Regions from separate parts of the Modestobacter italicus genome, predicted to be linked through region 1. Evidence: riboswitches for the same ligand, from Rfam matches in the RefSeq annotation. Region 1 holds a riboswitch; each other region holds the start of a gene.
What was found. Region 1 has a riboswitch for cyclic di-AMP ahead of MODMU_RS24875 (C40 family peptidase). Riboswitches for the same ligand answer to the same signal wherever they lie in the genome.
Positions count from the first base shown of each region.

Region 2: it holds a riboswitch for cyclic di-AMP, as region 1 does, so the genes downstream of both, MODMU_RS07645 (M23 family metallopeptidase) here and MODMU_RS24875 (C40 family peptidase) in region 1, are expected to answer to the same signal.
Region 3: it holds a riboswitch for cyclic di-AMP, as region 1 does, so the genes downstream of both, MODMU_RS30100 (transglycosylase family protein) here and MODMU_RS24875 (C40 family peptidase) in region 1, are expected to answer to the same signal.
Region 4: it holds a riboswitch for cyclic di-AMP, as region 1 does, so the genes downstream of both, MODMU_RS16820 (C40 family peptidase) here and MODMU_RS24875 (C40 family peptidase) in region 1, are expected to answer to the same signal.

Region 1 covers NC_017955.1:5,229,633-5,235,278, forward strand. Annotated here, with positions in the region: gene MODMU_RS24865 (serine hydrolase domain-containing protein) at 1-993, opposite strand, end outside; gene MODMU_RS24870 (DUF3817 domain-containing protein) at 1,003-1,347, opposite strand; gene MODMU_RS24875 (C40 family peptidase) at 1,479-2,624, opposite strand; cyclic di-AMP (ydaO/yuaA leader) riboswitch at 2,641-2,814, opposite strand; gene MODMU_RS24880 (hypothetical protein) at 3,015-3,503, shown strand; gene MODMU_RS24885 (GNAT family N-acetyltransferase) at 3,500-3,970, shown strand; gene MODMU_RS24890 (phytoene desaturase family protein) at 3,967-5,520, shown strand; gene MODMU_RS28830 (hypothetical protein) at 5,591-5,646, shown strand, end outside.
Region 2 covers NC_017955.1:1,565,040-1,570,685, forward strand. Annotated here, with positions in the region: gene MODMU_RS07620 (M23 family metallopeptidase) at 1-405, opposite strand, end outside; gene MODMU_RS26815 (hypothetical protein) at 603-1,139, shown strand; gene MODMU_RS07635 (C40 family peptidase) at 1,977-2,996, shown strand; cyclic di-AMP (ydaO/yuaA leader) riboswitch at 3,779-3,938, shown strand; gene MODMU_RS07645 (M23 family metallopeptidase) at 4,049-5,182, shown strand; gene MODMU_RS07650 (class I SAM-dependent methyltransferase) at 5,268-5,646, shown strand, end outside.
Region 3 covers NC_017955.1:3,657,595-3,663,240, reverse strand. Annotated here, with positions in the region: gene treZ (malto-oligosyltrehalose trehalohydrolase) at 1-125, opposite strand, end outside; gene MODMU_RS17500 (SDR family NAD(P)-dependent oxidoreductase) at 243-977, opposite strand; gene MODMU_RS17495 (SDR family NAD(P)-dependent oxidoreductase) at 974-1,705, opposite strand; gene MODMU_RS17490 (RNA polymerase subunit sigma-70) at 1,850-2,845, shown strand; partial or broken gene MODMU_RS30100 (transglycosylase family protein) at 3,201-3,476, opposite strand; cyclic di-AMP (ydaO/yuaA leader) riboswitch at 3,480-3,641, opposite strand; gene treY (malto-oligosyltrehalose synthase) at 3,940-5,646, opposite strand, start outside.
Region 4 covers NC_017955.1:3,515,029-3,520,674, forward strand. Annotated here, with positions in the region: gene MODMU_RS16815 (M48 family metalloprotease) at 1-869, opposite strand, end outside; gene MODMU_RS16820 (C40 family peptidase) at 952-2,043, opposite strand; cyclic di-AMP (ydaO/yuaA leader) riboswitch at 2,059-2,243, opposite strand; gene MODMU_RS16825 (hypothetical protein) at 2,374-2,715, opposite strand; gene MODMU_RS16830 (DEDD exonuclease domain-containing protein) at 2,951-4,900, shown strand; gene MODMU_RS16835 (Lrp/AsnC family transcriptional regulator) at 4,897-5,184, shown strand; gene trpD (anthranilate phosphoribosyltransferase) at 5,241-5,646, opposite strand, start outside.

The DNA of each region.
Region 1 (5,646 bases):
CTCGGCGGCGCGCAGGTCGGCCAGCAGCCCGGGCACCAGCGGCTCGAGCCCGCTGGTGGTGTTGGCCAGCGAGACCCCGCCGGCCTGCTCGGCCCGGTCGACGAACACCCCGGCGAGGAAGCCGGGCATCGAGCCGCCGTGCCCGACCAGCACCGCGCCGTCGACCCGCACCACCTGCAGCCCGAGCCCGTAGGCCGACCAGCCCGGGACGGAGGGGTCGACGCCGGCCGGCACGGCCATCTCCTCCAGCGTGGCCGGCGACAGCACCTCCGCGGTGTCGCCGAGCAGGAAGGCGGCGAACCGGCCGAGGTCCGCCAGCGTCGCCCACAGCTGACCGGCGGCCGCCATCACGCCCGCGTCGTGCTCGGGCTCGGGCAGGACGACCCCTGCCCACGGGTGCACGGCCGCCCCCTGCGCCGCGCGGCCGGTGGGGCGCGGGCTGGTGCGGGTCATGCCCAGCGGTGCGAGGACCTCCTCGCGGACGACGTCGGCCCACGGGCGGCCGCGGTGCCGCGCCACCAGCTCCCCGAGCAGCCCGAAGCCGAGGTTGGAGTAGTGGAACCGGCGGGCCGCGCCGAGCACGACGTCCTGGTCGGTCAGCCGCAGCTCCTCCAGCGACCCGCCGGGCACCCGCTCCCACCAGCCGCCGGGGCTCTCCGAGGTGGCGCCGGCCAGGTGCGACAGCAGCTGGCCGACGGTGCGCTCACCCAGCGGGGTGCCCGGCACGTGCCGCTCGAGCGGGTCGTCCAGCCCCAGCCGGCCCTCGTCGCGCAGCCGCATCACCGCGACGGCGGTGACCGTCTTGCTGATCGAGCCGATCCGGTACTGGACGTCGGTGTGCGGCTCGGCGACGGCACCCCGGCCGGTCGACCAGGCCAGGCCGCCGTCCCGGACGACGCCGGCCACCAGGCTGGGCGCCCGGCCGTCGCGCTGGACCCGGGCGGTGCGGGCCAGCAGCGTGCGCGCGGTGGAGGGCAGGACCGGTTCGACCATGCGCGGAGGCTAGCCAGCGACCGCGGCGGGCGTGTCGAGCGGCAGCCGGCCGGTGCGCCGGGCCCAGCGCTCGAACACGACCGTGCACAGCGGCGGGACGGAGGCGACCAGCGCGAGCAGCGCGGTGCGCGGCGTCCAGCGCAGCACCCGCCAGGCCAGCAGGCTGACCAGGACGTAGCCGACGAAGACCGCGCCGTGCACCGGGCCGGCCAGCTGGACGCCGAGCTCGGAGGTGCGCAGCACCCACTTGACGAACATCCCGGCGAGCAGGAGCACCCAGGACACCGCCTCGGCGACGGCGACGGCGCGGAACACCCGCGACACGGTGCGGGGGTCGGTCAGGGCTGCGGGCACGGCGTTCCTCCGGTCGGTGGGGCGGCCAGGTCATCGTGCCGCCCGGGCCCGTGTGGCCCCGCGCACGCCCCTGGACCGACGGTGCCCCGGCCACCGTGAGGCGGCCGGGGCACCGGTGTGCGGTCGCTCTGCTACCCGAGGCGGCGCATGGCGGTGATGCTGCCCATGGCGTCGATGCTGGAGATCTTGACCACGTCACCGGACGTCGGCGCGTGCACCATCTGGCCGTTGCCGATGTAGATGCCGATGTGGCTGACCGGGCTGTAGAAGGCGACGAGGTCACCCGGCTGGAGCTGGGCGCGGGTCACCGCGGTGCCCATCCGGGCCTGCGTGCTGCTGGAGTGCGGCAGCGAGATCCCGGCGGCGGCGTAGGCGAACTGGGTCAGCCCGGAGCAGTCGAACGAGTCCGGGCCGGCGGCCGCCCAGACGTAGGGCTTGCCCTTCTGGGCCAGCGCGGTGCTGACCGCGGTCGCCGCGGCACCGCTGGCAGCCGGGGCTGCAGCGGCCGGTGCAGCCGCCGCGCTCGAGGAGCTGGACGAACCGGCCGAGCTGCTGCCGGCCGAGCTGGACTGGGCCCGCTCCGCCCGGGAGGCGGCCTGGCTGGCCCGCGCAACGGCGTCGGCGGCGGCGGCCCGTGCGGCGGCAGCCGCCTCGGCCTCGGCCCGGGCCTTCTCCTCCGCGGAGAGCCGGTCGTAGGCCGCCTTGTACTCGGCGATCTGGGTGTCGAGGTCGGCCTGCTGGGCGGCGACCTGGTCGACCAGCGTCTGCGCGTCGGCGGTCGCCTTCTCGGCGGCGGCCTCGGCGGCGTCGGCCTGCTCGGTCGCGGCCTGCGCCGCGGCGAGCACCTCGTTGTTGTGGTCGGCGATCGTGCCGAGGGTGCCGACCCGGTCGAGCATGTCGTCGGCGGAGGTGCTGCTCAGCATCGCCTGCAGGGTGCTCAACTGGTCGCCGGTGTAGGCGCTGCGCGCCACCTGGCGGACCTGGTCCCGGGCGGTGCCCACAGCGGCCTCGGCGGCCTGCACCTGCTGGCGGGCCTGCTCGGCCTCCGCCTGCTTGGTGGTCAGCGCCTCGCGGGCGTCGTTGAACCGCTCCGTGACGACCTCGAGGTCGTGACCGCGGGCCGCGACGAGGGCCGCGGCCTCCTGGGAGGTGGTCGGCTGCTCCGGGGCGGCGAACGCCGGCAGCGGAGCGAGGACGACGCCGCCGGCGGCGACCAGGGTGAGGAGGACCCGACGGCCGGTGAGGCCACGACGGGCAGAGCGGTGCGTACTCGCCATGTTCGGCGGGTGTGTCCTTTCTTCCACCTGCCGCCTACCGAGTTAGCTGACGGGTTCGGGCGGGAAGACACCCGGTACCTCGTGCCCGTGCGCGGGCAGCGAGGTGCTTCACCCCAGTGCTGCGGTGGGTCCCCGGTCCACGGGCTCGCGGGTGTCGCTGCGAGCCGCTGTGGTTCGGCGGCGGTCCTGGCGGTCGCCACCGCGGCGGTGGCTGAGCTGCCCGTTCGGACCGTCGCCGACCGTACGTGCGGAGTGGACTGATGACAAACGCCTCGTCCAGATTTGTGGAGAAACTCCTGGCGTGTGCTCCGACACGCTCACAGCGCGTGACAGGCTCGCCGAGTGCGGGGCCTGGGACGGCGAGAGTTCTGTCTCGTCCTGCTGCGGCGGATGGCCGACACGCGACCTGACCTGGTCGCCGACGCGCTCCCCCGGCTGGGTGCCGACCGCGCCCAGGCCCGGGCGGCGCACCGCCGCTGGCAGGCCCTCGGGCACGCGCCGCGGGGCCCGCGCGGCCTGGCGGCGCAGCTCGCCGTCCTCGGCCCGCCGGCGGAACGTGACGAGGTTCGCACCGGCGACCTGCTGCTGGTCGCGCACCGCTGGCCGCTGCCGCTGTGGCCGCACCTGCGGTGGGAGGTGCTGGCCGACCCGGGCGGGGAGGTGCTGGCCCAGCAGCTGGTCCGCGCGGCGGGCTCACCGGTCCCGCCGGCGTCGGCCGGGCTGCTGGTCTGGGAGCACGTGGTCGCCGACGTCGCCGCGCTCCCCGGTGCGGCGGCCGCCGACCCCGGCGTGCCACCCCGCTGGGAGGTGCACCTGCCCGACGGCACCCGGGCGCGGTTCGTCTGGGGGTTGCTGCAGCAGGTGGACCCCCCGGCATGATCGGGCGCGTGCCGCACCTCACCCCCGCCGTGTGGGACGACCCGGTCGTCCAGGAGCTGACCTCCGCCCAGCAGACCGAGATGCGCGTCCTCTACGACGGCGACATCGAGCCGGGCGTCAAGCCCTCGGCCGAGGACATCGCGGTCGTGCTCGTGGCCCGGGACGACGACGGGACGCCGGTCGGCTGCGGGGCGCTGCGCCCGCTGGGACCCGGCGCGGCGGAGCTGAAGCGGATGTACGTCGTCCCGGCCGCGCGCGGCCGCGGCATCTCCCGGCTGCTGCTGGTCGCCCTGGAGGCCGAGGCGGCCGCCCGGGGCTGGACGACGCTGCGCCTGGAGACCGGCACCCGGCAGCCCGCGGCCGTCGGCCTCTACACCGCGGCGGGCTACCGGCCGGTCGAGGCCTTCGGGCACTACGTCACCGACGACACCGACGACTCGCTCTACTTCGCCCGGGTGCTCGCGTGACCGCCGCCCGGTACGACGCGGTGGTCGTCGGCGGCGGGCACAACGGCCTGACCGCCGCCGCCTACCTGGCCCGGGCCGGCTGGTCGGTGCTGGTCCTGGAGCGGCGCGAGGTGCTCGGTGGCGCGGCGATCAGCCAGCAGGTCTTCCCCGGCGTCGACGTCCGGCTGTCGGCGTACTCCTACCTGGTCAGCCTGCTGCCGGACCGGATCGTCACCGACCTGGCGCTGCCGCTGACTCTGCTGGACCGGCCGGTCGCCTCCTACACGCCTCTCCGCCGGGAGGGCGCGCACCGCGGGCTGCTCGTCGAGCGGGACGAGGGGCCGGGGACCGCCGCGTCCTTCCGCGCGCTGACCGGCTCCGACGACGAGCTGACCGGCTGGCAGCGTTTCTACGGCCGGCTGAGCACCCTGGCCGAGGACCTCGCGCCCACGCTGACCCGACCGCTGCCCTCCCCGGCGGAGCTCGCCGGCCGGTTGCGCGACCCCGGCATCTGGCACGACCTGCGCGAGCGCCCGCTGGCCGACGTCGTCGCCGACCACCTCGCCGACGACGACGTCCGCGGGGTGGCGCTCACCGACGGCCTGATCGGCACCTTCGCCGACGTGCACGCCGCCGACGGGCTCGCTGGCCGCTGCTTCCTCTACCACCTGGTGGGCAACGGGACCGGCCGCTGGCGGGTGCCGGTGGGCGGAATGGGCGCGGTCAGCGGTGCGCTGGCGGCCGCGGCCCGGGCGGCCGGGGCCGAGCTCGTCACCCGGGCCACCGTGACCGCGCTGGAGACCCGCCCGGACGGCGTCACGGTGCACTGGACCGACGACGAGGGCGCGGCGCACGCCGCGGACGCCGGGTACGCGGTGGGCGGGGCCGCCCCGGCGGTGGTCGACGACCTGCTCGGCAGGCCGCCGGCGGTCCGGCCCTCGGGCTCGCAGCTGAAGGTCAACATGGTGCTGCGGCGGCTGCCCGGCCTGCGCTCGGGCGCCGACCCGCGGCGTGCCCTCAGCGGCACGCTGCACGTCGACGAGGCCGCCTCGCAGATCGACGCCGCGTACGCCCAGGCCGCCGGCGGGCAGCTGCCCGACGTCGTCCCGTTCGAGGTGTACTGCCACTCGCTGACCGATCCCTCGATCGTCGGCGGCACGGGCCTGTCGACGCTGACCCTGTTCGGGCTGCACACCCCCGCCGAGCTCTACGCCGCCGACCCGGTGGGCACCCGGGAGGAGGCTGTGCGCCGGGTGGTCGCCCAGCTGGACGAGCACCTCACCGAGCCGCTGGCCGACTGCCTGGCGCTGGACGCCGACGGCCGGCCCTGCCTGCAGGCGTCGTCCCCGCTGGACGTCGAGGCGGCGCTGGCGATGCCGGGCGGGCACATCTTCCACGGCGACCTGTCCTGGCCGGTCGCGGACGAGCCGGAGCAGGTGGGCACCTGGGGCGTCGCGACGCCGCACCCGCGGGTGGTGGCCGCCTCCTCCGGCGGGACGGTGCGCGGCGGGGCGGTCAGCGGGCTGGGGGGCTTCGCCGCGGCCCAGCACCTGCTCGGTACCGACGGGTGAGCGCCGCAGAAGTGGGCACCGCAGGACCAGGTGAGCCGGAACGGCCGCAGCGCAGACCCCAGGAGAACAGATGAGCACCCCGCACCGAGACGACGACGACCGCGCGCAGCGGCAGGTGCCGCGGAA
Region 2 (5,646 bases), 1.9 Mb from region 1:
CTGAGCCTCTTCCAACTGTCCCTGTGCGATCAGATATGCGTCATTGGCCGCTTCGGCCTGTGCGGTGACGCGCTGCAGATCGGACTCGGCGGAGGCGACGAGGGCGGCGATCCGGCCCACCTCATCGGCTGCCGCCTGCTGTGCGGTCTGAGCTGACGTGATGTCGCCGTCGCTCGGGTTGGTCGGCGCGGCGAGCGCCTGGCCAGGGAAGACGCTCACGAAGACAGCAATCAGTGCGGCAAGGGCCGTTACTGCAGCGACGTTCCTGCCGCTGCAGTAACGGCGGTTGGCGCCGAGAGGGGAGGGAAGCTCTGCGGGGTGATCGGCGCTGGTAGCACGCTCGTTCGCCGCGGTCGCACAGATGACCGGGTGCGTCGTACGGCGGCGTCCGACCCACCGGTACATGTCTCTCCTCAAGTCGTTGTTCGTCCCCACCCCTACTACTCGCAGTAGTAGGAACGGCAGTCGCGGGACATCCTTGAGGGAAGGACTCGAAAGGGGGAGAAGGTGACCGGACGCCGACGGTGCTTCTCAACGACCAACGGCTGGATGATCTCCGTGAGCCGGCTCCCGCCCGGTCATCAGGGCGGCATGCTGACGACGTGACCGCACCCGCCAACGCTCAACGAAGTGGGGACCGCGCGTTCGCCGCGGCGGCCGCGCTCGGCCCGTTCTTCCAGGTGGCCGGGCGCCCGGGGCCGGACTGGACCTCATGGGCCGCGCTGCGTGCCGATCGGCAGCCACTGCGCCGCCGCATCGACGAGGTCCACGCCATCCTCGCCGCCGGCCCGGGGAGCCCGCAGGTGGAGCCTGCCGTGGTCGCGTCCCTCGTCCACCTCGGGTTGGTGTCCCGCCTGGTGTCGCCCCTGCTGGGCGCGGCACTGCTCGCCGGCGTCCTTCCGGTGACGCCCATCGAGTTCGTGCACGTCCGCCTCGCCGGCGTCAATCCGCTTCCACTGGCAGTCGGAGCGGCGTCGCCGACAGAGATCGGTAGCGCCGCTGACCTGGCCGCCGCGTTCGACGAGTCCTGGCTGGTTCCCGGCGTCGAACCGCTGACCCGGAGCATGAGCGACGCGTGGTCGGTCTCCCGGCAGGTTCTCGACGGCAACGTGACGTCCGCCGTGGCCAGCCGCCGTTGATCTCGGTCTGGGTGACCCGTTGCGCAGGGTCGCGGGACTGACCCCCAGATGCCCGGCCACCCGTGCCAGCGCCCCCGGCCGGGTGGCCGGATCACGCCGGGCCTCCACCGCCATCCGGGTCCCCCGTTCACGCAGCTCGTCGGGGTACTTCGTCGGTGCCGCCACGACTCTCATGCTTCCCATAAATGAGGGCCTCCATCCGATGCGGCGCGGGACACACTCGCTTCTGGTGGAAACCGCTCCAGCTCCTTTCCCCGTCTTACAGCCCGTGAGACGCTCCTGGGTGGCTGAGACAAGCACCTTCCGTCCCGATGAAGACGCCCGGCGGGTGGTCATCTCATCGCTGTCGACCAGTCACGCGCTCGGGAACGGCCGCGGGCGCCATGGCGCGTCAGACCGAGCTCACGGGGATGACTTCATCGACCGTCAGCGCGCCGGCGATGAGATCAGTAGGGAGCAGTACGCGGGCGGCGCTGGCCACCCGGGATTGGTCGGGAATCGGGGCGCTCTCCCGACCTCTGGTTGGCAGAGCTACCGGCCACGCAGCGCCTATCTACAGGCAACGCAGTCAACGCCGAGATGGCGCACGAGGGTGCGCTCCCCGTGAAGGTGTACGCCAGTGCATGTGGCCACTGTCAGTCAACCGCTTCCTAGCTCGCGGTGGGACCCAACGGGCCAATGTGTATTCCTGCGGCGTGTGGGGAGCACGTGAGATGACGGTGCAGTCTGACGAGCGCGCCCTCCCTCGTTTGTCGACATCGGTTCCCTACCGTCCGGTTGCGACGCGCACGGAAATGGTCCCTTCCCCGGGCCCGGCGCAGCTCACGGAGGTCACCGGTGCAGGTATGGCGCACGATCACCCGCCGGCCCCGTGCGGTCCTCGCCGTCGGGGCGCTCCTCATTGCCGGGGGCATGCTGTCGCCGTCGGTCGCCTCCGCCGAGCCCGGGACCGCCGCAGAGGCCATGCAGCAGGTGCGGCAGGCCGCCCAGGAGCTCACTTTGGTCGACGCGCAGATCGACGAGGCAGAGGTCATCGTCGCGGGCCAGCAGGAGGCGGCGCGCGTTGCCGCCGCTGAGGCGGCCGACGCCCAGCGCATGCTCGACGCCTACGAGCCACAGTTGCGCGCCATTGCTCAGAGCGGCTACATCGCCGAAAACCGGTCGCGGGTGGCCGCCTTTCTCAGCAGCAACTCCGCGACCGAGCTCGTCCAGCAGATCGCAACGCTCGATGTGATCGCCGACCGCACGAACGCGATCATCGCCGAGGTCGCCCTCCTCCAGGATGCGGCCGCGGCGGCCGAGGCAGAGGCGGCCGCGGCGGCCGCGGCGGCCGAGGCCGCGCTCGCTGAGCTGCAGGCGCAGCAGGCTGAGGTGCAGGAGCGGATCGGGCAGTACGAATCCGACTTCGGCCGGCTCACCGCGGCGGAGCAGACCGCCGTCACGACGGAGATCGCCGGTCCAACGCTGGCCGCCCCGAAGGTCGCGGCGCTGCCCGTCGTGCCGGGTAGCGCGAGCGCCACCGCCATCGAGATGGCCCTCGCTCAGGTCGGCGACCCCTATGTCTGGGGAGCGTCCGGCCCGGACGGTTTCGACTGTTCCGGCCTGACGTCGTTTGCATATGCGGCTGCGGGAGTGTCACTGCCGCGCGCCAGCCGAACGCAGGCGACCGTGGGCCGGGAAGTCTCCCGCGGAGAACTGCAGCCGGGGGACCTGGTGTTCTTCTATGACCCGATCAGCCACGTCGGTCTCTACATCGGCAATGGCCAGATGGTGCACGCCCGGACGTTCGGGCAGCCTGTTGCAGTCACGACTGTTGATCAGGCCGGGTATCGGTTCGCGCGCCGCATCGTCGGCTGATGGTCGGAACGTAGGCGAGCGTCCAGCTGTCGTTCCCGGCCCCACGGTTGACTGGCGTCGAATTCCCAAACGGAATCCCTCCGTTCCGTCCGCTGCGGGATCACGGGCGATCACCAGCGGTGGCGGTCTGCCCCGAGAAGCTGTGCCTGCAGTCACCAGTTGCGGCCAGCGCAGTGAGATCGGGACGGTGCGGTCCTGAGGACAACGGCCAGCCGAGGGTGCCTCGGCGACCCGGTGGCGCCGCTGCAGCGGGGGAAGTGAGTCGCGGCCGATGCGGCGATGTGAGCGATGATCCGCAGTCTCGGTCGGTGCGAGGGACATCGAAGCCTGCGAGGCCGACCTCGACGCCCTCGCGGCGATCCCGAGATGCGGCCGCGCAGCGCCAGGTCGACCAGCAGCGTGTCGCGCACGGCGACCCCCGCGATCCGGTCGTCGTGAGCCGTGGTGTCCCAGGTGACGGAGGCTCATCGGAGCGACCTTGACTGGCGCCAGTCGTCCCCTGGAGGACCGCTTCTCGGTCACAGTCTCCAGCTCCGCCGGCACGGCCGTCAGATCCATCCATGTGCACTTCAGGTGATGCCGACGGTCGCCTGGGAGGGACGTCGAAGCCGGTGTTCCGGGCTTCAGTGCCCTGCTGGCGGCCCGCCTATCGCCCGGGGTCGCTCAAGGAGCTCGGGCGCGCAGGTGTGGGACGAGTCGTTACCCGACCGTGACAACTAAGACGCTTCGTACTACCGTTCCGTCCGGCCCGGCCGAGCCGCGTTCCTCAGTCAGAGGACCTCGGACGGACCCCGCCGAACCATCCGTGCCACTGGCCGGGTGGACCGGGGACCCATCGATCCCCTGGGGTGAATCCTGGCGGCGCACCTGCGTGCGCTCCAGGTAGGGCGTCTTCCAGCCCGAACCCGTCAGCTAACTCGGTAGGCGGTCAGGAAGAACGGAGAGCCGCCGTCTTGGCGACCCTGCACAACCGCGCCTCCCGCACGCCTCTCGTCCGTCGCTCGGCACACGCCCGGCTCGACCGTGGCTGGGGCCGGCAATGGCGTCATCTCATGATCCCCACCGTGGCCATCGCGGGGCTCCTCGTCGGTGGCGGGGCACCGTCAGCGCTCGCGGCGCCGAACGTCGCCGGCCAGGACCAGCCCGGCCGTGACGCTCTCACTGCGGAGATCGAGCGGATCAACCAGCGCCTGGCGACGACCGAGGAGGAGTTGCAGCGAGCGACGGTCGAGGCCGAGGCCACCGCGGACGCGTCCCGAGCCGCGCAGGCCGAGCTCGCGGCGGCGGAGTCGGCCGCGGCGGCGGCCACCGCCGAGCTCGAGGCCGCGCAGGCCGCCGCCTCGCAGGCCCAGGACGACGTCGCCACTCTCGGACGGGAGGCGTTCATGGGATCCGCGCCCCTGGGAGAAACTGTCGTGCTGCTCGACGCTGCCGGTCCGGAGGAGGTGCTGCAGCGCGCCGCCACCATGGACCTGTTGGGCGAGGACCGTGCCGCGCGCCTGGAGGCATCCGAGGCCGTCCGGCAGCGGCAGGAGGACGCGGACCGGGCGGCACGGGACGCGGTCGCCGAGCGAGACGCGGCCGTACGGGCAGCGGCCGACGCCGACGCGGCCGCCCAGGCCCAGCTCGCGGCATCCCAGCAGGCCTACGACGCAGCCGCCGCGGAGAAGGCCGGTCTGGAGCAGCAGCTCAAGGACGCCGAGACCCGGCTGCTCGCCGCCCGAGGCGCTACCGATCCGAACGCCACCTGGGAACAGCAGCAGCGCACCCGGCTCGCCCAGGCCAGCGCCGGCGCGGGCGCGCTGGTGAACGGCCGGGTCACCTCCTGCTACGGCAGCCGCTGGGGTACCAACCACAACGGCATCGACATCGCCGCTCCCATCGGCACCCCCATCTTCGCCCCGGAGAGCGGGGTCGTCTTGCAGGCCGGCCCGGCCAACGGGTTCGGGCTGGCCGTCTATCTCCAGCACCCCGACGGCACCATCACCGTGTACGGCCACATCAACCAGTACTTCGTGACCGCCGGCCAGACGGTCACCGCCGGCCAGCAGATCGCCGAGGTGGGCAACAAGGGCCAAGTAACCGGCCCGCACCTGCACATCGAGACGCACACCGGCGGGCTGTACCAGAACCGGGTCGACCCCGCTCCCTGGCTCGCCGCGCGCGGCATCAGCCTCGGCTGCTGACCCGTGACTGGCGAGTGACCGTGTTCCGAAGTGCTCCACCCTGTACATGGCTATTGTCGCTCCGTCCCTCGCCGGGGGAGGTGTGATGGGAGTGGTCGGACGGCAATTCGGCTCGCCCTCCGGGCTGCTCGGACGCCTGGCCGGGCGCTTCATGGCACGCAACAACGCGGCCTTCAACCGGCGACTCGTCGACGAGGTGGCGTCCTTGGTGCCGCCGGCCCGTGTTGTCGCCGAGCTCGGCTTCGGCCCCGGAGTGGGCCTGGCCGCGCTCCTGTCTGCGTTCCCCGACGCACTCGTCCTCGGTGCGGACCCGTCGCCGGCTCTGGCCGGTCAGGCAGCCGGCCGAAACCGCGCGGCGATCGAGGCCGGGCGGCTTCGCCTCGTACAGGGCGACGCGGTGGCGCTGAACGCGTACCGCCCGATCGACCTCGTCGTCGCCGTCCACGTCCTCTACTTCTGGTCAG
Region 3 (5,646 bases), 1.6 Mb from region 1:
GCGTCGACGGTGGCGCGCCACCACCCCGCGTCGTCCCGCTGCATGTCGTGCACCGTGCCGTCGACGGTCACGCGTACCCGCTCTGGCAGCGGCGCCCAGACGGAGAACTCGACGGGCTCGGACATGCAGGGGCCTCCTGGGCGGTGCGGGTGCTGGGCCGGCCGGCGACCCCGGCGGCAGCGGGATCATGCCCCGAGCCGCTGCGGTCAACCGTCGGCCGGTGAACCCCGCGCCGCCCGTGCTCACCGGAGCGGATCGAGCCCGGCGGCCCCCAACACGTACGCCGGCGCCAGGTCGCCGGTCGCGGTGGTCAGCAGCGAGACGACGGCGGCACCGGTGCCCTCCGGCGTCAGCACGCCCCCCAGCCGGCGCAGGTACTCATCCTCGGGCAGGCCGGTGCGCGCCACGTACGCCGCGACGGCCGCGGCGCCGAGCTCGGTGGCCGGGGTCAGCCGGGGGAGCACGGCGGTGAACGCGAGACCCAGGCCCGCGCGGTCGGACTCCTCCTGCGCGTAGCCGGTGATCAGCCGCTGGGTGGCCTTCGCCCCGGCGTACCCGCCGCTCAGCGGCGAGCCGGCCAGCGCGGCCCCGCTGCTGAGGACCACCACGCGGCCGCCGCGGGGCATCGGCCGGAGGAGGGCCGCGCGCAGCCAGGTGAAGGCGATCCGGACGTCGGCGTGCCAGTTCACCGAGAACGTCTCCCACGTCTGCTCCTGCAGCGGGCGGAGCACCGGGCCGGCTCCGGCGACGAGCACGAGGACGTCCGGCTGGTGCTGGTCGAGCAGCCGGTCGGCGCCCGCGGGGTCGGCGGCGTCCGCCTGCTCGTGGTGGACGCCGGGGGTCGGCCGGGCGGGAGGGCGCCGGCTGATGCCGGTCACCGCGCTCCCGGCCCCGGCCAGCGCCGCGGCGATGCCGTGGCCGAGGCCCCGGCCGGCCCCGACGACGAGGGCGGTCGTGCCCGCCAGGTCGCCGGTCACCGCCGGGCCCCCAGCATCGCGGCGTTCGCCCGCTCGAGCTGCTTGACCGGGCCGTCCGCCCAGCCCGGGGCCAGCGACCGGGAGAACGGGTCGGGGAACACTTCCTCCTCCCCGGCGGCGACCCCGTCGAGCAGCGCCCGCGCCACCGACGCGGCCGTGGCCTTGGGGACGTCGAGGTCGCGGGTCATGTCGGTGTCCACCGGACCGGCGAGGACGGCGTGCACCGTGATCCCGCGCAGCGCGAGGAGCGTCCGCTGCGACTGGGTGAGGGAGAAGGCGGCCGCCTTGGAGATCGAGTAGGCGGGGAGGACCGGCACGGACGCCAGCGCCGCCACGGACAGGACGTTGACGACCCGCCCGCGGGACCGGGTGAGCTGCGGCAGGAACGCCTCGGTGACCGCGAGCGGCCCGAGGAGGTTGACCGCCAGGTGTCGGGCGAGGAGCTCCTCGTCCCCGAGCTCGCCGGGCAGCGACACCCCGGCGTTGTTGACCAGCACGTCGAGGGTGTCCAGCGCCCGGGCCGCCGCCCGGACCTCGGCGTGGTCGGTCACGTCGAGGCGCAGGGCCGAGACGCGGGGGTCGGGGTGGACCAGCCGGCCCCGGGTGCCGGCGTGGACGCGGCGCGCGCCCCGCCGCAGCAGCTCCTCGACCAGGGCGGCTCCGATGCCCCGGCCGGCGCCGGTGACCAGGACGGTGCGGTCGCGGACGGGGTCCTCGTGCGTCGACATGGTGTCGTCTCCGTTCTGCGCGGACCGGGTGCCCGCGCTACCAGGACTGACACCGGGCGCAGCGGGATCTGGGCTCGCCGGCACCGACCAGTTCCGGCGTCCCGCGGGGTCGGTACGGGCAGGACGAGAGCGAGGGGGTGCGCGGTGCCGGTCGACCTGTTCGAGCAGGCCCGGGCGGGCGACCACGAGGCGTTCGCCGCGGTCGTGGCGCCGTACCTGCGCGAGCTGCAGGTGCACTGCTACCGGATGCTCGGCTCCCGGCAGGACGCCGAGGACGCGCTCCAGGAGGCGTTGCTGTCGGCGTGGACGGGCCTGGGCTCGTTCGAGGGGAGGTCCTCGGTGCGCACCTGGCTGTACCGCGTGGTCACGAACCGGTGCCTGAACCAGCTGCGCTCGGCGGCGCGGCGCCCGGTCGCCGCGGAGCAGCTGCCGGTGGCGCCGCCCGAGCCCTCCCGGTGGGGGGAGGTGCCGTGGCTGCAGCCCTACCCGGACGTGCTGCTGGACGGTCTGGCGGACGCGGCGCCGGGGCCCGAGGCGCGCTACGAGTCCCGGGAGACGGTGACGCTGGCGTTCGTGACCGCCGTCCAGCTGCTCCCGCCGAACCAGCGCGCCGTCCTGCTGCTCCGCGACGTGCTGGGCTACCGCGCGGCGGAGACCGCGGAGCTGCTCGGTCTCACCACGGACGCCGTCACGAGCGCGCTGAAGCGGGCCCGGGCCACGATGGCGACCGCCTCCTCGGCGGGGCGGCCGGCGCCGCCGGCCGGGGGACCCGTGGAGCGCGCCCTGGTCGACCGCTTCGTCACGGCCTTCACCGGGGAGGACGTCGACGCGCTGGTGGCGCTGATGACCGACGACGTGTGGGTGCGCATGCCGCCGTTGCCGTTCGAGTACCGAGGGACCGAGGCGGTGCACCGGTTCTTCTCCGCGATCGACGGTCACCGCCGCGCCATCGCGCGGATGGTGCCGGTGCGGGCGAACGGGCAGCCGGCGCTGGGGGAGTACGTGCGGGACCCGGTGACCGGCGTGCTGCACGTCGTGGGCGTCCTCGTGCTGGCGCTCGACGGGGACCGGATCGGGGAGCTCGTGCACTTCGAGTCGGCGCTCGCCGCCTCGCTGGGGCTGCCGCGCACGCTCGGCTGAGCGGCGCCGCCCCGGGCAGCCGGAGGGGGTGTCCCCCCGGCTGCCCGGTGGTGCTCAGACGGCCAGCACCTGTCCGACGGAGATGCGGTTCGGGTCGCTCACGGTCGACGCGTTCAGCGCGGCGAGCGCCTGCCAGGTCGTGCCGTGGGCGGCCGCGATCTCCGCCAGGGTGTCGCCGGCCTGGACGGTGTACGAACCGCCCGCGGCCGGAGCCGGCGCGGGGGCCGGAGCCGGCGCCGGGGCGGGGCCCGGGGGCGCCCCCCGACGGGGTGGTGCCCGCGGCGAGGTACTTGCCGCAGGTCGGCCACGCGCCGACGCCCTGACCGACGAGGACCTTCTCGGCGATCTCGATCTGCTGCGCCGGCGTGGCCAGGTCGGCCCGCGCCGCGAACGCCGTGCCGCCGTAGCCCGCCCAGGTGCTCTGGGAGAACTGCAGGCCGCCGTAGTAGCCGTTGCCGGTGTTGATGCTCCAGTTGCCGCCGGACTCGCACTCGGCGACACCGGTCCAGTCGTGCGTCGCCGCCGCGGAGGCCGGGGTGGCGAGCAGGCCGATGCCGACGGCGGCAGCGCCGAGGGCGACGGCCCCGCCCGCGACGGTGCGGCGGACGCGGACGTGCAGGGACTCGAACATGGGTGATCCTCCCGATCACCGCCTACGAGGTGAGCTGTCGGGTTCGGGCGAATCGGTGCCCGGCCGGTCAGCGCCCTGAGGGCACGGCACGGCTTCACCCCGAGACGCGCAGGCGCGTCGGAAGTGGGTCCCCCGCCCCCGTCCTGGGTGGGTCGGTGTCAGGCTGCCGGCGGACGGGGTTCGGCGGTCCGGCGCCTCGTGCCCGGCCAGTGCGGCCCGGGACGTCGAGAACGGTAAGCGAGACCTGCGGGTCTCGCTTCCCGAGTCAGCCGCGCTCCGACACCCGGACCACGACGACCCCCGACAGGCCGGGCCGGGGACAGCTGCGGGTCCCCGGCCCCTGACACTCTGTTGATGTGGGATCCCCCACAGCCACCACCGCGCGCTCCGTGACGTGCTGGAGCGGCCCCCTTCCAGGGGCCCACCCTGAACCTGCGAAGGGTGGGGAGGAAGGGGGCCCTTCTCAGCCGCGGACGAGCAGGGCGACCGGGAGCTGGGCGAGCACCTCGCTCAGCGCGACCCCGTTGGCGGCGGAGACCACCCGCGCGCCGGTGAGCAGGTCCCGCCAGGCGCCGGTCGGCAGCTGCAGCGCGGTGTCGCCCCACCCGGTGGCCGCGAGGTGCACCGGCAGCCGGGTCGCCACCGCGACGACCCCGCCGCGGTCGAAGGCGACGACGGAGTCCGCGGCCGCCCCGGTGGCCTCGAGCGGGGTGTACCCGTCGAAGGCCTCCGGGTGGTCCCGCCGGTGCCGCAGCACCCGGGAGACCACCAGCAGCTTGGCCGCGCCGGTCTCGTCGACCGGCGGCACCCAGCCCTCGTCCAGCCGGGCGAGCAGGCTGCGGCGCAGGTCGTAGTCGACCGGACGGCGGTTGTCCGGGTCGACCAGCGAGAAGTCCCACAGCTCGGTGCCCTGGTAGACGTCCGGGACGCCGGGCATCGTCAGCTGCAGCAGCTTCTGCGACAGCGAGTTGGCGTACCCCGACGGCGCGATGCGCGCGACGAACGCCTCGATCGCGGCGTGCGTCGTCGGGTCGTCGAAGGCGGCGTCGACCAGCGCGTGCAGCTGGTCCTCGAACTCCTGCACCGGGTTGGTCCAGGTGGTCGAGGTGCCGGCCTCACGGGCGGCCTTCTCGACGTAGGCGTGCGCCCGCTCGCGGGTCAGCGGCCACGCACCGACCAGGTTCTGCCACACCAGGTGCGCCAGCGACCGGTCGGCCAGCGGGTGCCGGGCCAGCAGCTCGCGGACCAGCTCCGCCCACTCGGTCGGCTGCTCGGCCAGCACGGCGAGCCGCGCCCGCACGTCCTCGCTGCGCTTGGTGTCGTGGGTGGACAGCGTCGTCATCGACGCCGGCTTCACCGCGGCCCGGTGCTGCTGCGCCGCGTGGAACCCCGCGACCGTCGTCCCGAACCGGGCCGGGTCGCCGCCGACCTCGTTCAGCGCGACGAACCGCGCCCACCGGTAGTAGGCGCTGTCCTCCACGCCCTTGGCCATGACCGGCCCGGAGGTCTGCTCGAACCGGGTGGCCAGCTCCGTGCCGGCGGTGCCCAGCAGCGGGTGCAGGGCGTCGACGGCCGCGGTCAGGTCGGGGCGGCGCTGCTTGACCGCGGCGACCGTCTCGTCCAGGTGCTCCCGGCCGTCGGGCAGGTAGCTCCGGTAGACCGGGAAGCTGGCCAGCAGCTCCGCGAGCCCCTCGGTGACCTGCTCGGCGGGCACTGCCGCACTCCCCGCCCCCCCGAGGTCGCCGACGATGCGCTGCAGCCGGGCCACCTCCGAGCCGAGCATGCCGTCGGTGACCTCACGCTTGCAGTCGTGCACCAGCTTCGCGTAGTCGACCGGCGCGCCGGCGAGCTCGGTGTCCAGCGCGGTGAACGCCGCCTCGCCGGCGGGGTCGACCAGGACGCCGTCCACCTCGGTGAGCGCGTCGTACCCCGTCGTCCCGGCCGTCCGCCAGCCCTCCGGCAGCTCCTCGCCGGGCTCGAGGATCTTCTCGACGACGGTCCACCGGCCGCCGGTGGCCTCGGCCAGGCGGTCCAGGTAGCCCTTGGGGTCGGCCAGCCCGTCGGGGTGGTCGATCCGCAGCGCGTCGACCGAGCCGTTCTCGACCAGCTCGACGACCAGCGCGTGGGTGGCCCGGAAGACCTCCGGGTCCTCCACCCGCAGCCCGGCGAG
Region 4 (5,646 bases), 1.7 Mb from region 1:
TGGGCGGCGATCGACTCGATCTCGGCGTCGGAGAGCTGGTCGAGGACCGTGTCGTAGACGACGATCCGCCGGGTGGAGCCGAACCCGGAGACGTAGGCGTTGAGCGCCGTGGTCCGCCGGCTCGCATCGGCGACCAGCACGTCCTGCACCGGGGTGCCGCTGCGGTCGGCGAGGGCGAGCAGCTCGGTGCGCAGCGGCGAGGCCGGCATCGGGTCGAAGCGGTTGAACGCCGGCTCGATGAGCAGCGGGTAGAGGAACGAGCCGACCACGACCAGCGCGGCGGCGGCCCCGCCGGCCCAGGCCCACCAGGTCCGGGGCGCACGGCGGGCCAGCGCGACCAGCGCCAGCAGGCCCAGCGCGGTCAGGCCGGCGTCGATGCCGGTGGAGGTGGCGACGTCCCGGGCCCACAGCCCCCACCCGCGGGTGGACAGTCCGTAGCGGTGCCGGACCACCTCCGCATAGGCGGCCAGCGGCAGGGTGACCAGCCGGCCCACGGCCAGGATGGCGACGGTGCCCAGCAGCACCTGCCACACCCAGCCGCCACCCAGCGGCCGGGCGACCGCGCGGGCGGTGGCCGCCCCGGCGCGGGTCAGGCCGAAGACGGCGGAGACAGCCAGGCCCAGCAGCAGGGAGGCCAGCGACGCGGGGCGCAGCGCGCCGGCGAAGTCCTCGGCGCGGGCGATCTGGGCCGGGGTGAACGCCGCCGACGGGTCGACGGGCGTGCGGCCACCCGCGGGGGTGGGCAGCAGGTCCCACGGGGTGACCACGGCGATGACCACCGCGAGCGCCAGGCCGAGCAGGACGGCCACCGCGAGCGCCGCCCGGCGCGTGCCGGGGGCGGCGGGGGCTGACACCTGCGCGGTGCTCACGCGGGCCGGTCCGAGGGGGTCTGCGCGGGCACGACGGCGAGCTTAGGCAGGCTGCCTGAGCCGCTCGGGAAGACCGCCCGGCTCAGCCGACGAGACGGCGGGCGCCCACGTAGCCCTTCATGTCCACGGTGGAGACGATCACCGGCTGGCCGGAGGTGGAGGCGTGCACCATCTGGCCGTTGCCGATGTACATGCCCACGTGGCTAACCGGGCTGTAGAAGAAGGCCAGGTCACCGGGCTGGAGGTCGGCCCGGGACACCGCGGTGCCCATCGTCGACTGGCGGGCGCTGGAGTGCGGCAGGGTGACCCCGGCCGCCGCGTAGGCGTACTGGGTCAGGCCGGAGCAGTCGAAGGCGTCGGGGCCGGACGCGGCCCAGACGTAGGGGTCACCCAGCTGGGCCATCGCGGTGTCGACGGCGACCTGGGCCGCGTCGCTGGAGGCGACCACCTCGGCCGGCGGCTCCAGCACCGGGCCGGCGGACTCGGCGACGACCGCCCGCTGCTGCACCACGCTGAGCGCGTCGTACTGCGCCTGGTAGTCGGCGGCCGCGGAGGTCAGGTCGGCCTTCTTGGCGGTGACGTCCTCGAGGGTCTGCTCCGCCGCGGCGGTGGCCGCGTCGGCGTCGGCCTTGGCCTGCTGCGCGGCCTGGGCGGCGGCGCCGACCTGGGCGAGCACGTCGTCGGTGTGGCCGGCGATCGCGTCCAGCGTGGTGACCTGGGAGAGGAACTCCTCCGCCGAGCCGCTGGTCATCAGCGCGTTGAAGCGGGACAGGTTCTCGCCGGTGAAGGCGCTGCGGGCGACCTGGCGCATCTGGGCGTCCAGCGCGGCCAGCTGGGCCCGGGCGTCGGTGACCGCCTGCGCTGCGGCGTCGGCGGCGGCCTGCTGCTCGCGCAGGGTGTCCTGCGCCTCGTTGATCTGCTCGGTGACGGCCTCGAGGTCACGGTTGGCGTCGGCGAGGAGCGCGGTGGCCTCGTCCGCCGTGGCGGCGTGGGTGACCGCCGGCGCGGCCGACGCGCTGCCCGGCAGCGCGGTCAGCGTCCCGCCCACGGCGAGCGCCAGCAGCAGCCCGGTACTGACCCGTCCGAGGCCCCGGGCACGACCGGTGCGGGCCGGAGCGGCAGCGGACCCGGACGGGCGCAGGGCGGACAGGGCACCGGACTGAGGACGCGCCACGGGCGGCGGACTCCGTTTCTTCCACTCGACCGCCTACCGAGTCAGCTGACGGGTTCGGGCGAAGGAACGCCCTGTCTCGGCGCGCCGTCGTCGGCGCGTGTGCCCCGTTCCCGGCGCACGTGAGAACTCACCCCAGGACTGCGGTGGGTCCCCGGTCCACCTCGCCGCAGAGCGGTCCGGTGGTTCGGCGGTGTCCGAGCGGGGTCACCCTCAGTGGCGACTACGTCCCTCTCCGACACGACGAACCTAAGGCCGTGACCGGATCGAGATGAAGCCCTGTCAAACCCCGGAGTGGGGGCCAGAGCTGACAAATCGCACGCGTGGGATTTGTCAGCTCACGTGCCGGTCGCCCGGCGACGACGCATCCTGATGACGCAACGGCGGAACCAGGCCGAAGTCTGCCAAAGCCTGGACCGCTCGGCGCTCCACCTCGTCGAGGTCGACGACGCTCCACGGGTCCGGGGCCGCGGTGTCAATGCGACCGACGTCACGTCCGGCCGTCGCACGACCGGGCGCGTCACCGGTAGTGGCGCCGGCGGCACGGTGCGCCACGTCCGTGGTGGCCGGGCGGCGCTCGGCGGGGTCGGGGCCCAGGGCGGGCCGGCGGGTCAGCGGCACGACGGTGGGGTCGCTCCCCCGCCAGCCGGGTGGTGCCCCCAGCAGGACCGTCACGACGCAGTCGTCGCAGCCCTCGCCCCGGACGGTGCAGGTGTCGCAGTCGATGAGCACGGCGGCTCTCCTTCTCTGTGTCCACGTCCGACACCGCGGACGTTAGGAGCACCCCCCGACAGTTCCGGCCGACCGACCTGCGGCGGCGTCCCGGGCGGCGACGCCCGCCACGCCGGGGCGGCCGCGGTCCGGCGTGGCCTCCCCGGGACTGTCGGACCCCCGACCTAGCGTCCGCTGCGTGTCGTCCCACCCCGTTCCACCGCCGTTCCCGTCGGTCGCCGGCGAGGGGGTCCCGCCGGCCTGGCGGCAGGTGGCGCTCCCCACGGCCCCTCCGGAACGGCCGCGCTACCTGCAGGCGACGATCGACGACATCGGGACACCGCTGGCCGAGGTCACCTTCGTCGTGGTCGACCTGGAGACCACCGGCGGTTCACCCAAGGACAGCGCCATCACCGAGATCGGCGCGGTGAAGGTCCGCGGCGGGCAGGTGCTCGGCGAGTTCCAGACCCTGGTCGACCCGGGCCGGGAGATCCCGCCCTACATCAGCGTGCTGACCGGCATCACCTCGATGATGGTGGCCGCCGCCCCCCGCATCGACTCGGTCCTGCCGGCCTTCCTTGAGTTCGCCCGGGGCACCGTGCTGGTCGCCCACAACGCCCCCTTCGACCTCGGCTTCCTGCGCGCCGCGTGCGAGGAGACGGGCACGCCGTGGCCTCCGTTCGCCTCGGTCGACACCGCCGTGCTGGCCCGCCGGCTGCTCACCCGCGACGAGGTGCCCAACTGCAAGCTCGGCACCCTGGCCCCGTTCTTCTCCGCCGAGACCCAGCCCTGCCACCGCGCCCTGGACGACGCCCGGGCCACCGTCGACGTGCTGCACGGCCTCTTCGAGCGGCTCGGCCCGCTGGGCGTCAGCTCGCTGGAGGAGCTGACCGGGCTCACCCGCCAGGTCGACCCGCAGCGGCGGCGCAAGCGGCACCTGGCCGAGCACGTGCCCTCCGGACCTGGCGTCTACCTCTTCCGCGGGCCGCGCGACCAACCGCTCTACGTCGGCACCTCCAACGACCTGCGCACCCGGGTCCGCAGCTACTTCTCCGCCGGGGAGCAGCGCAGCCGGATGACCGAGATGATCGCGCTGGCCGAGCGGATCGAGGCGCTGCCCTGCGCGCACGACCTGGAGGCCGCCGTCCGCGAGCTGCGGCTCATCGCCGAGCACAAGCCCCGCTACAACCGCCGGTCGCGGTTCCCGGAGCGCGCGCTGTGGGTCCGGCTGACCGACGAGGTCTTCCCCCGGCTGTCGGTCGTCCGCCGGGTCCGGCCCGGGGCCGGGGTGTTCCTCGGCCCGTTCCCCGACCGGCGGGCCGCCGACGCCGCGGTCGCCGCCGTCCACGAGTCCCTGCCGCTGCGGCAGTGCACCTCGCGGCTGTCGCTGACCGTGCTGGGCACCGCCTGCGCGCTGGCGGGGATGGGCCGCTGCGGGGCACCGTGCACCGGGGCGCAGAGCCGGGAGGACTACGCCTCGATCGCCGCGGTCTTCGCCGCGGCCGTCGACTCCGACCCCCGCGACCTGGTCGCGCCCCTGCTGGACCGGGTCGAGCGGCTGGCCGCCGAGGGCCGGTACGAGGACGCCGCGGTGCTCCGCGACCGGGTCGCCGTCCTGGTGCGGGCGGTGCGCCGGCGGCAGCGGCTGGAGTCGCTGGCGACCGTCCCCGAGTTCGTGATCGCCCGGCCCGACGGTGCCGGCGGCTGGCAGCTGTCCGTGGTGCGCCGGGGCCGGCTGGTCGCCGCCGGGGTCGCCGAGCGCGGTCGCTCGGTCCGCGGGTACCTGGCCGACCTGCGGGCCACCGCCGAGACGCCGGTCGGCCCGGACGACGAGCTGGCCGCCTCGGTCGACGAGACCGAGCTGGTGCTGCGGTGGATGGAGAAGCCGGGCACCCGGCTGGTCGACGTCACCGGCACCCTGGCCAGCCGCACCCCGGGCACCGGGCCCTACAACGGCTTCCTGACCCGGGTCGAGGCCGGCCGGGCCGAACGCGACCCCTTCGCCGACAACCGGTCGCTGGGCACCCGGGCCCAGCCGGACCGGGTCGCTCCTGGGCAGCCGGCCCCGCGGCCCGCGCGGGGGCGCGGGACCGGGCGGGCTGCGGCGCGCCGCGGCCGGGTGGGGCCCGGGCTAGCATCCCCGGCGTGATCACCGCCATCGTGATGATCGATGCCGCCACCGACTCGATCGGCGAGGTGGCCGAGGCCGTCGCGGCCCTGTCCGGGGTGAGCGAGGTCTACTCGGTCGCCGGCGACGTCGACCTGGTCGCCCTCGTCCGGGTGCACGAGTTCGACGACATCGCCACCGTCGTCGCCGGGCAGATCAACAAGGTGCCCGGTGTCCTGGACACCGCCACCCACGTCGCGTTCCGGGCGTACTCCCGGCACGACCTGGAGGCGGCCTTCTCGATCGGCTTCGAGTCCACCGAATAAGGACCCCGCTGCCCCCACCCCTCGCACGCTCGGGGCGGGCCCCTCCAGCGGGGCCGTCAGGTTCCGGGGTCCGCCTTGGCTGCGCGGCTGACGCGCACCCACTCCTCGAGCTTGGCTGCGGCCCGGCCGTCGTCGACCGCCGCGGCGGCCCGCTCCAGCCCGGCGGCCAGGGCGTCGTGCAGCCGGGCACCCCGCGGGTCGAACGCGGCCAGCGCGGCCGCGGCGTTGAGCAGGACCGCGTCGCGCACCGGTCCGCGGTCCCCGGCCACCAGCCGGCGCACGACCTCGGCGTTGACCTCCGGACCGCCGCCGCGCAGCGCTCCCGGCGCGGAGACCGGCAGCCCCAGCGCCGTCGGGTCCAGCCGCTCGGCGACCACCTCGCCGTCGCGGACGACCCACACCGCCGACGTCGTGGTGGTGGTCAGCTCGTCGAGGCCGTCGTCGCCGCGGAAGACCAGGGCC